2 regions of the Exiguobacterium sp. SH5S13 genome follow, and region 1 is predicted to be linked to the other one. Evidence: riboswitches for the same ligand, from Rfam matches in the RefSeq annotation. Region 1 holds a riboswitch; the other holds the start of a gene.
The links. A riboswitch is a leader RNA that binds a small molecule or an ion and turns the genes downstream of it on or off. The one in region 1 is predicted to bind S-adenosylmethionine.
Positions count from the first base shown of each region.

Region 2: another riboswitch for S-adenosylmethionine. It lies ahead of EVJ30_RS11605 (2,3-diketo-5-methylthiopentyl-1-phosphate enolase); the one in region 1 lies ahead of metK (methionine adenosyltransferase).

Region 1 is NZ_SJUS01000006.1:76,231-81,917, forward strand. Features, by position in the region: gene EVJ30_RS05355 (glucose-6-phosphate isomerase) at 1-296, shown strand, start outside; gene ytkD (RNA deprotection pyrophosphohydrolase) at 395-868, shown strand; gene EVJ30_RS05365 (alpha/beta hydrolase family protein) at 849-1,610, shown strand; gene pckA (phosphoenolpyruvate carboxykinase (ATP)) at 1,640-3,211, opposite strand; SAM riboswitch class I at 3,529-3,648, shown strand; gene metK (methionine adenosyltransferase) at 3,780-4,988, shown strand; gene EVJ30_RS05380 (YtxH domain-containing protein) at 5,030-5,527, opposite strand.
Region 2 is NZ_SJUS01000022.1:48,888-54,574, reverse strand. Features, by position in the region: gene mtnK (S-methyl-5-thioribose kinase) at 1-916, opposite strand, end outside; SAM riboswitch class I at 998-1,100, opposite strand; SAM riboswitch class I at 1,306-1,408, shown strand; gene EVJ30_RS11605 (2,3-diketo-5-methylthiopentyl-1-phosphate enolase) at 1,480-2,634, shown strand; gene EVJ30_RS11600 (2-hydroxy-3-keto-5-methylthiopentenyl-1-phosphate phosphatase) at 2,631-3,281, shown strand; gene EVJ30_RS11595 (methylthioribulose 1-phosphate dehydratase) at 3,278-3,895, shown strand; gene EVJ30_RS11590 (cupin domain-containing protein) at 3,909-4,442, shown strand; gene EVJ30_RS11585 (TerC family protein) at 4,485-5,315, opposite strand; gene folE2 (GTP cyclohydrolase FolE2) at 5,570-5,687, shown strand, end outside.

The sequences.
Region 1 (5,687 bases):
TTGCCGGTGAGACGATCCAATTCGTCAACGACAAGGCGGCAGAAGGAACGCTCCTCGCCCACACGGACGGAAACGTGCCGAACCTCGTCGTCGAATTGCCAGAGATGACGCCATATCATCTCGGCTACTTGTTCTACTTCTTCGAGAAGGCGTGCGCGATGAGCGGCTACATTCTCGGAGTCAACCCGTTCAACCAGCCAGGTGTTGAAGCATATAAAGCGAACATGTTCGCGTTGCTTGGAAAACCAGGTTACGAGGAACAAAAAGCTGAGCTTGAAAAGCGCTTAAACCAATGATTTATTGTAGGTCCGCCTCGGCGGGCCTATTTTTTTGTTTGAAACTAGGGTGAGACAAGGTAAAGTGAGAGTAGACACGGGAAAGAAAGGGATGGACTATGTTGACATTCACGGACTACTATCACAATAAAGTCGAGTTGAGCTTCGAGCACTATCCATTTTCGGATACGCCGCTTCACGTCTGGGTCGTCGCCCGCTATGCGGACAAATGGGTGCTCACGAAGCATAAGCAGCGCGGACTCGAATTTCCGGGAGGGAAAGTCGAACCCGGAGAACACGAAGACGACGCGGCGATTCGGGAAGTGTACGAGGAGACGGGAGGTGTCGTCAAGACGCTCCATTATTTAGGGCAGTACCGGGTGCTCGGGCGTGGTGACACCGTCATCAAAAATATTTATTTTGCGGAAATCGAACGGTTCGAGGATCATCCGGCCGTCGATGAGACCGACGGGGCCGTCTTGTTGGACACGTTACCGACGAACCTGCTCCGTAACGGCCGCTACAGTTTCATGATGAAAGATAAAGTGTTGCCCGAAACGATGAAAGTACTCCATGACAAAAAGTTGGTTTGATCGAGTCGACGTCCTGCCTCCTTATGCGGGATACCCCGTTCATCGAGGTTGGTACGAGACGAGTGACGGGGAAGAAGTCGTCGCCTACACGATCACGCCAAAACGCCCGAACGGCCAGGTGCTGTTTTATTTACGAGGCGGCACCGGGAGGATTGGTGACGTCCGGTTGCCTCGGCTAATGCAATTCGCGGCGAAAGGGTTCCATGTCGTGGCGCCGGTCTATCGCGGGAACCACGGGGGAACCGGAAAAGAGGATTTCGGAGGCGCCGACTTAGAGGACGTCGTGTCTCTGTATGACCGCGTTAGCCGGACGCACGAGACGATCCACGCCCTCGGCTTTTCCCGGGGCGGCATGATGGCGTTGTCGCTCGCATCAAAACGTCCCGTCACGTCGGTCACGTCGTGGGCGGGTGTGACGAATTTGGAATGGACGTATGAAGAACAGCGTTCGATGCGGAAGATGTTGCGCCGGATGACCGGGGGAGACCCGGCGGCGGTCCATGAGGCGTATGTCGAACGGTCTCCGCTCTTCAAAGACTGGCAGGCGCCGACGCTACTCATTCATGGGACGGACGACGAGCAAGTCCGGCTTCGTCATGCGACCGCCCTCGCCGACAAGATCGGTTCGCAAGCAGAGCTTTGGATCTTGCCGTTCGCCCATCAGCTCCCGTTCTGGGAAAAATGGAAGACGACGGACCGAGCGATGGATTGGATGTTGGCGATTGCAAGAAAAAATGACTAGTACCCGAGCGGGGTACTAGTCATTTTGAGTTAGAAGACGATTGGGCCGGCCGCGATGACCTTCTCACTCGCTTTCGTGAATCGTTTAAAGTTTTGTTGGAACTTCAAGGCGAGCGCTCGCGCTTCGACATCGTAATGAGCCGTATCTTTCCAAGTGTCACGTGGGTTGAGCACGTCTTGTGGGACGCCGTCGATATGGACTGGGATGTCGACGTTGAAGATGTCGTGCTTCACAGTGTCGACGTCACGCAATTGACCGTTGATCGCGGCGTTCACCATGGTCCGTGTGTAGCTGAGCTTCATACGCGACCCTTCACCGTAAGCCCCGCCGGTCCAACCCGTGTTGACGAGGTAGACGTCGACGTTATGCTGTTCGATCAACTTGCCGAGCATGTCGGCGTATCGTTCCGGGGCGAGCGGCAAGAACGGTGAGCCGAAGCAAGTCGAGAACGTTGCTTGTGGCTCGGTCACGCCGCGCTCCGTCCCGGCTAGTTTTGATGTGTAGCCAGATAGGAAGTGATACATCGCCTGCTCTTTCGTCAACTTGCTGATCGGCGGGAGCACCCCGTAAGCATCGGCCGTCAAGAAGACGATCGTGTTCGGGTGACCGGCCCGTGAAGGGAGCATCGCGTTATCGATGTATTGAATCGGATAAGCTGCTCGCGTATTTTCGGTGAGCGAGATGTTTTTGTAGTCGGGTGAGCGGTCTTCGTTCAAGATGACGTTTTCGATCAACGATCCGAAACGGATGGCGTCATAAATTTGAGGTTCGTTCTCACGCGACAAGTTGATCGTCTTGGCGTAGCAACCGCCTTCGATGTTGAAGATGCCGTCTGGTGACCAACCGTGCTCATCGTCACCGATGAGATGCCGTTCCATATCGGCCGATAGCGTCGTCTTTCCCGTGCCCGATAGTCCGAAGAAGAGCGCCGTCTCCCCGGCGTCCGAGACGTTGGCCGAGCAATGCATCGACAAGACGTGCTGTTCAGGTAATAGGAAGTTCATGACCGAGAAAATCGATTTTTTAATTTCGCCGCCGTATTCTGTTCCCCCGATCAGAATGGTACGTTTGGCGAACGAGACGAGGATAAATGTTTCTGAGTGCGTCCCGTCAACTGTTGGGTCGGCCTTGTAGCTCGGTGCATAAATGACCGTGAACGGGTCAAACGCAGCTCTCGTCGGCCACTCTCGCAAGAACAACTGCTTCGCGAACAAGCTGTGCCACGCGTACTCGGTGATGGCGCGTACAGGTAGCGTGTAGTGCTCGTCAGCTCCAGCCGAAGCTTCGAGATAATACAGCTTCTGTTTCGTCTCGAGATGGGTGAGGACTTTGTCGAGAAGAGCGGTGAACTTTTCTTCTGCGATCGGCTGATTGATCGGCCCCCAGTCCACTAACGAGTTGCTGACTTCATCTTGGACGACGAATTTGTCTTTCGGTGACCGTCCTGTGAATTTCCCTGTACTGACCGATAAAGCCCCGTCTTTCGTCAGTACGCCTTCACCGTTACGAATGGCTTCTTCCACCAGTTCTGGAACCGTTAAGTTCCGTAATACATCGGCACCCTTAATTAATTCTTCGATTTTCAGGAGCGTAGTCGCCATCCTGAATCCCACCTTTCCCCTAAATAGATGTGGATGAAATCCGCATACTTCCGCGTTTAATTAGTATGACATTTTCATTATATGTGACACACTAATCGAAAACAAGCATTTCTTTACCCTTTAAAGTAAGCGCTTTCTTACAAAGACATTCTAACATATTCTGTATAAGCGGGGAGTGAAAAAACGGAAACCGTCAAAAAAATGTTTGATATTTCACAAACATAAATGATTTCCGTGATTACGAAGAAATTTACAAATTAAGCAGATACGCTTGACAGAACGGTATGGCATTTATATGATGGTGTTCGTAACGGATACTCTTATTCTGAGCGGTGGAGGGAACAAGGCCCTACGAAGCCCAGCAACCGTCCGATCCTGTAGTCTTTTTCGGAAAAGGTGCTATCCTGAAGCGAAGCGACAGCTTCGAACGATAAGAGGGTAAGGAAGAACGATTCAACCTTTCCCATTGAACGTGGCGAAAGGTTTTTTTCATTACCGTCCCAAAGCAACGCGTAAGGGGAACGAGTACCGTCCACACATCACCCTTATTAATAGGAGGTTTTTCGAAATGTCAAACTTGAACCGTCGACTTTTCACTTCGGAGTCCGTCACTGAAGGACATCCGGATAAAATTTGTGACCAAATCTCAGATGCGATTTTGGATGCAATTTTGGCTGAAGATCCAAACGCCCGCGTTGCGGCTGAGACGTCTGTCACGACAGGTCTCGTGCTCGTAGCTGGTGAAATCACGACATCGACTTACGTGGATATCCCGAAAGTTGTACGTGAAACTGTTCGTGAGATCGGCTACACGCGCGCCAAATATGGTTTTGACGCTGAGACTTGTGCTGTACTCACAGCAATCGACGAGCAGTCAGCAGACATCGCACTCGGTGTCGACCAAGCGCTCGAAGCTCGTGAAGGTCAAATGACTGACGAAGAAATCGATGCGATTGGTGCCGGTGACCAAGGCCTCATGTTCGGTTATGCAACGAACGAGACACCTGAACTCATGCCGCTCCCAATCTCACTCGCTCACAAATTGTCACGTCGCTTGGCAGAAGTCCGCAAAAACGGAACGCTCACTTACCTTCGTCCAGACGGTAAGACGCAAGTAACTGTTGAATACGACCAAGACAACAACCCGGTCCGTATCGATACGATCGTCATCTCGACGCAACACGCAGAAGACATCACGCTCGAGCAAATCCAAGCGGACCTTAAAGAACACGTGATCGCAGCAGTCATCCCGGCTGAACTCATCGATGCCGAGACAAAGTACTTCATCAACCCGACTGGCCGTTTTGTCATCGGTGGACCACAAGGTGATGCAGGTCTTACAGGACGTAAAATCATCGTCGACACATACGGTGGATATGCTCGCCACGGCGGTGGTGCGTTCTCAGGTAAAGATCCTACCAAAGTTGACCGTTCGGCAGCATACGCGGCCCGCTACGTGGCGAAAAACCTCGTTGCAGCTGGACTTGCTGACAAAGCGGAAGTTCAACTTGCATACGCGATCGGTGTCGCACACCCGGTTTCAATCGCGGTGGACACGTTCGGCACTGGTAAATTGAGCGAGACTGAACTCGTTGAACTCATTCGTGAGAACTTCGACCTTCGTCCGGCCGGCATCATCAAGATGCTCGACCTTCGTCGCCCGATCTACAGACAGACAGCAGCTTACGGACACTTTGGTCGCACAGACGTTGAACTCCCATGGGAGCAGACGGACAAAGCGGCATTGCTTGAAGAAGGCGCAAAACGTTTCGCATAAGCATAAAAAAACGACCTTTCGCGAGAAAGGTCGTTTTTTTATTATGCTTGTGGTTTATTTTCGTTTGTTGCGTTCTCGTTGCCGAGTGCTGTATCTTTCGCCTCGACGACTTTCTCACCAATATCTTGCAAATCTGATTTTGTTTCCTGGGCCGTCTCGACGACTTTGTTCACGTCTTCTTTGACCGTGTCGACTTCACCGACAACTTTTTCATAGACGTTTTGCACATCGGTCGACACTTCTTGAATCATACCTGACGCCGATTTCACTTGCTCGATGACTTGAGACGCTTTACCGGCCGGATCTTCTTTGATCGTGTCGACGAGACCGCCGACAGACGACTTCGCATTCGTGAGCGACTGTTTCGTCGTCTCACGGTTCGACGAGCTAAGTAGGGCGATCAGACCGCCGACGAGCGCACCGAGAAGCATCCCGGTCACGACGTTGATTCTAGGACCACCCGAGTTGGTTTGGTCGAATTGGCGATTCGGGTTGTTGGCGTTATCTGCGTGTGGATCGTTTTGTAATGTTGGTTCCATGTCTAAACACTCCTTTGTAAGTTGGCATTGGTACTCATATACCCTAGTTAAAATAGAAAATAACGTTCTGCTTTATTTCGACACGAAAAAGTAATAGAAGGGCAGGATATTTTTTACGTGATGGGGAATGATAGTACTAGATTGGCCAAAAGGGGGAAGC
Region 2 (5,687 bases), on a different contig from region 1:
CGTCCGTGTTGAACGGTTCGACCGCCGTCTCAAACTTCGTCCGGAACGTCTTCTCAAACGTCTCCCATACCGTCAATACGTCCGTGAACCGTTCGAACCGTTTGAGTGGGTCATGGAACGTCGATAGCGTCAAATGGGCGACGATTTGCCCGATGTCAAAGCCGAACGGTCCGTAAAAAGCGAACTCTGGATCGATGACTTTCGTCTCTTGTTGCGTCGCGAAGATACTGCCTGTATGTAAGTCTCCGTGCAAGAGCGCGTCGTGTTTCGTGACGAAACCGACTTTCAGTTTCGTGACCTCCACTTTCAATTTCTGGTCACGCCAAAGCGCTTCGACGTCCTGACGGAGCGCGGTTTCGATGTTGTTCGATTCGGCATCTTTGTACGGATCGGTGAAGATCAGTTTTTCAGTGATGTCGCACAGTTCCGGGTTGTAGTAATCCCGTTCTTTCCGCTTCTTCTCAATCGGGCCGGCCGTATAGTCTGACGTCTCAAACAACGTCTGTCCTAAAAACTCACCGATGTGACGGGCGAGTTCAGGATACGTTTTCCCTTCCAAATAGCCCGTCCGGACGATATCAAAGTCGGACAAGTCCTCTAAAATCGTGTAGGCGAGCGTCCGGTCACTGCCGAGAACGACCGGGACGAAACGCGGGACGACGCTAGCGAATTCGCGCAACGCGAGCTGCTCGATCCACGCCCGTTCAAGTGTGAGCGGCCAACTCTCTCCGACGACTTTCGCATACGGTAGCGCCTGCTTGACGATGAGGCTCGTTTCGCCTTGACGGATGCGGAAGACGAGGTTCAAGTTGCCGTCCCCGATCTCCTCGCAATGCGCGATGCCCCCATCTTCGAGTAACCCTAACGTTCTGACGTGCTCGACGACTGTCTGTTCTGTAAATGGTTGATAAGCCATGTCTGTTTCCCCTTTCGGTATATTCCCCACAAAAAAAGCCCCTTTCTCCGCGAGAAAGAGGCACAGCCGTAACGGTTGTTCCTCTCATCTGTCAGACGTATGTCTGGTGGATGTAGCACCGTGCCTACTGGTCGGTTGCTGCGGCGTCATCGGGCCAATTCCCTCTGCCAACTCGCGATAAGAGTGTCATATTCGATTGTGTGAACTTGTTGTGATGAATGTTACTTACTCGAGCACCAAGTTGTCAACGTCAATTTTCGGACCCGGTGTTGTCTTTTCCCGGGCATATATAGAAACAATGAATTCAACTATTTTTTCTCAAAAAAAGGAATTGACGAACCGGATATTGTGTGACAAAATTCAATTAAATTTCACAACTTCAAAATACATTCTTATCAAGAGCAGACGGAGGGGACAAGCCCGATGATGTCGCAGCAACCGACCCGATTGGGCACGGTGCTAATTCTTGCAGCGTAAGCTGAGAGATAAGAGTTCATTTTTTTATGATGACCTCTTGCCTCGGCATGGGGTCATTTTTTGTTTGACCGGAAGGAGGAACGAACATGAGTATTACTGCCACATATGAAATCAGCCGGACGAACCGCGTCGCGACTGTCGCCGAGAAAATCGCCCTTGAACTGACCGTCGGCACATGGACGGAACTGCCCCACCTAGAGCAAGAACAATTAAAGGCGTATCGGGGCGAGGTCGTCTCAACGACGCACACGGAAACGACGAGTCGCTTCACAATCCGTTATCCGCTCCATAACGTCACGCCCGACTTCTCATCCATCTTGACGACGACGTTCGGGAAATTATCGCTCGATGACTCGGTACGCTTGATCGACTTGACGTTACCCGAAACGCTTGCGTCTGAATTCCCCGGAGCAAAGTTCGGTGTTCAAGGCGTTCGTGAGTTGCTCGACGTCCATGATCGCCCGCTCGTCATGAGCATCTTTAAAGGGATCATCGGCCGTGATTTACGCTTCTTAGAACAGCAACTTCGAGACCAGCTCGCCGGCGGCATCGACATCGTCAAAGATGATGAAATCCTATACGATAATCCGCTCACTCCGTCGCTTGAACGAGCTAAAATCGGGGCGGCCGTCATCCAAGAACAGTTCGAAACGACCGGGAAACGTTCGCTCTATGCCATCACGCTCAGCGGTCCGGTGTTCGGGCTACGTGACCAAGCGCTCCGCTTGATCGAGGCGGGCGCGACGGCACTGTTGTTCAACGTCTATACATACGGGCTCGACACACTCCGCGAACTCGCGAGCGATCCAACAATTAACGTCCCGATTTTGGCGCATCCGGCGTTCGCCGGCGCCTTGACCGGCTCGATCAGCCACTCGCTCTTGCTCGGGAAATTGTTCCGCCTCGCGGGGGCCGACTTGACGCTGTTCCCGTCCCCATACGGTTCACTCGCGACACCGTCCGATGAGGCGTTCGCGATTCGGGATAGCAGTGCTCGGCCGCACTGGGCGAAGCCGATTCTACCGGTCCCGTCGGCCGGCATCCATCCGGGGCTCGTCCCGGACATCATCCGTGATTTCGGCACAGACGTCGTCATCAACGCCGGCGGCGGCATCCACGGTCACCCAGACGGCGCGGCTGCCGGGGCCCGGGCGTTCCGACAAGCGATTGAGCAAGTAGTGGGCGTGGCGAGCCAGACGAACGAGCTCGAGGCCGCGCTAAAGGCGTGGTCAAAACAATGACGATTCACATCTTGTGTGACTTCGACGGGACGATCACGGCCGAGGACAACATCATCGCTTTGATGCGGGCGTTCGCACCGCCCGAATGGCACGCGCTCAAAGACGACGTGCTCGCTCAAGACATCTCGATCCGCTCCGGGGTCGGACAGATGTTCCAGCTGTTGCCGAGCGCTGACGCTTCGGCGTACCGTGACTACTTGCTGGACCGCATCACCTTGCGCCAAGGTTTCTCGACGTTTTTGGCAGAAGTCCGGCAACAAGTTTGGAAGTTCGACGTCGTCAGCGGCGGCATGGACTTTTTCGTGTACCCGATCTTGCAAGACCACGTCGCGCCGGACCACATCTACTGTAACGTCGCCGACTTCTCGGGCGAGACGGTACGCGTCGACTGGCCCTACGCCTGTGACGCGCATTGCACGAATGATTGTGGTTGCTGCAAACCGACAATCGCCCGGACGATCGTCGATCCCGTTGATCGCTTGATCGTCATCGGTGACTCGGTGACCGACTTCGAGATCGCCAAACGGGCCGATTTCGTCTACGCCCGTGGGCAACTCATCACGCTCTGTGAAGCAGAAGGCATCGCCTACGCCCCGTTCGAGACGTTCGACGACATCACCCATCACATGAAGGAGGTGCACGTATGAGCGTGACCGCACGTTGGCTTGAACTCGCCGACATTAAAGACGAACTCGCCGCGCGCGACTGGTTCCCCGGAACGAGTGGCAATTTGGCGATTCGTGTCTCCGACGACCCGCTGACCTTCCTCGTCACGGCGAGCGGACGCGATAAACGAAAACGGACCGCGGACGATTTCGTCCTCGTCGACGCGGCCGGCAGGTTACTTGGCGAACAAACTGGCAAACCGTCCGCTGAGACGTTGCTACACGTCGAGGTGTTCAACAAGACTGCGGCGACGTGTTCACTCCATGTGCACACGGTCGACAACAACGTCATCTCCGAGCTCCATGCCGTGAACGGTGAGGTCGTCTTCACGGGGCAAGAGATCATCAAGGCACTCGGGTATTGGGAAGAGGACGCGGTCGTCCGGGTCCCGATCATCGACAATCATGCCGACATCCCGACGCTCGCGGCCGCCTTCGCGCCTCACGTCCATTCAAGCGCCGGTGCCGTCCTCATCCGTAATCACGGCATCACGGTCTGGGGCGAGACGCCGGCTGCGGCGAAACGTTATTTAGAAGCATACGAATTTTTGTTCAGCTACACGTTAAAACTACGCGCCTTAGGCGTCCATTCATAAGGAGGAACTATCTATGGCAACTGTCTATTTCCAACAAACCGAAGAACGTCTCGTCGACCAATCTGAAGTGAACGTATTTTTAGAATCGCGCGGTATTCTGTATGAGCAGTGGGACATCGCTAAACTTCCGGTCGCGCTTCAAGAAAACTACGAACTGACGGACGACGACAAGCAAGCCATCCTCGCAACGTTCCGTGACGAGATTCAAGACGTGTCGGAGCGCCGCGGCTATCAAACGGCCGACGTCATCTCGCTGTCTGACGCGACACCGAACTTGGACGAACTGCTCGTCAACTTCCAAAAGGAACACCATCATACGGACGACGAGGTCCGCTTCATCGTCAGCGGGCACGGCATCTTCGCCATCGACGACGCCGAACGTGGCTACTTCAACATCGAACTCAATCCCGGCGATTTGATTTCGGTCCCGGTGAACACGCGCCACTACTTCACGCTCCAAGACGACCGCCAAGTCGTCGCCGTCCGCATCTTCGTGACGACAGAAGGCTGGGTGCCGATCTACGAGAAGCAAGACGTGACTGCCTAACAAAAAATCCTGCCTTCCGCATACGCGAAAGACAGGATTTTTTTAATGCTTGACCGCTGTCGGTTTGGAAGAGAACCAACCCCAAACAGCAATCCCGACCATGACCGACCAGAAGAACAGTGTCCAACCTAACGAGTGGACAAAACCGTCTGGAAGACCCATGAACGCGAACGGTGTACCGGCAATCAGTTCCTTGAAGCCAGGGTGTTCGAGGACGAGTACCGTCAACTTCACACCGACCCAGCCGACGATGAGGAAGGCGGCCGTCTCAAGTGTCGGACGTTGATGCAGCAGCTTCACGAAGACGCGGGCCGCGAATCGCATCAAGATGACCCCGATGAGTCCACCCGTCAAGACGACGAAGAATTGACCTGAGTCGATTCCACCGATCTCTCCAAGACCGAGCGGCGGCAAGCTGACTGCGAGTGCGACCGCTGCCAAGATCGAGTCGACCGCGAAAGCGATGTCGGCGAACTCGACTTTTACGACCGTCCACCAAAACTCTTTTTTCGTGACCGGCTTCTCGGTAATTGCCGTCTCTTCTTTCGCCTCAGCGGCGAGGTCTTGTCTTGGATCCATCTTGCGCGCCTTGTACGTCATATATAGATGTCGCGCGCTCATCCCGATCAAGTAAAGGGCACCGAGTGCTTGGACTTGCCAGACGTTGATTAAGAACGAGATTAAGAATAATGCGATGAAGCGGAAGACGAACGCTCCTAATAAACCGTAGAATAGCGCTTTCTTCTGTTCTGTCCGCGGCAAGTGCTTGACCATGACGGCCAACACGAGCGCGTTGTCTGCAGATAGTAGCCCTTCAAGACCGACGAGTACGACGATGATCCAGGCGTACTGCAGGATTAACTGCCAATCCATTTAAAAACATCCCCTTTTTTTGTGTGTTCTTTCATATTTAACAGTGATCTATTTTTAAGTTCACAGGAACATTTTATTTCTGTGCGTAAATTAAATCAATCTTCTTTCGTTCAATGTCTGAAGTTTTTTCCGCAGAACAGGTTCAAAGCATGTTCGCGAAGCAAAATGATACCCAGTTTGTATCCATTTCGTGATAAAATCCTAACAAGAACGAGTGGCGGTCATTTGCCCTCTTAAAAAAGGAGAATCCGATTATGTCTACAAGCCATGTCGCTTTACCTACTAAAGCAGAACGACATAAACTATTCGGCTCGGTCCCGCCGGTCAAAGGTACGAAACCGACAGAAAAAGATAAAATGGTCGATCTTCAAA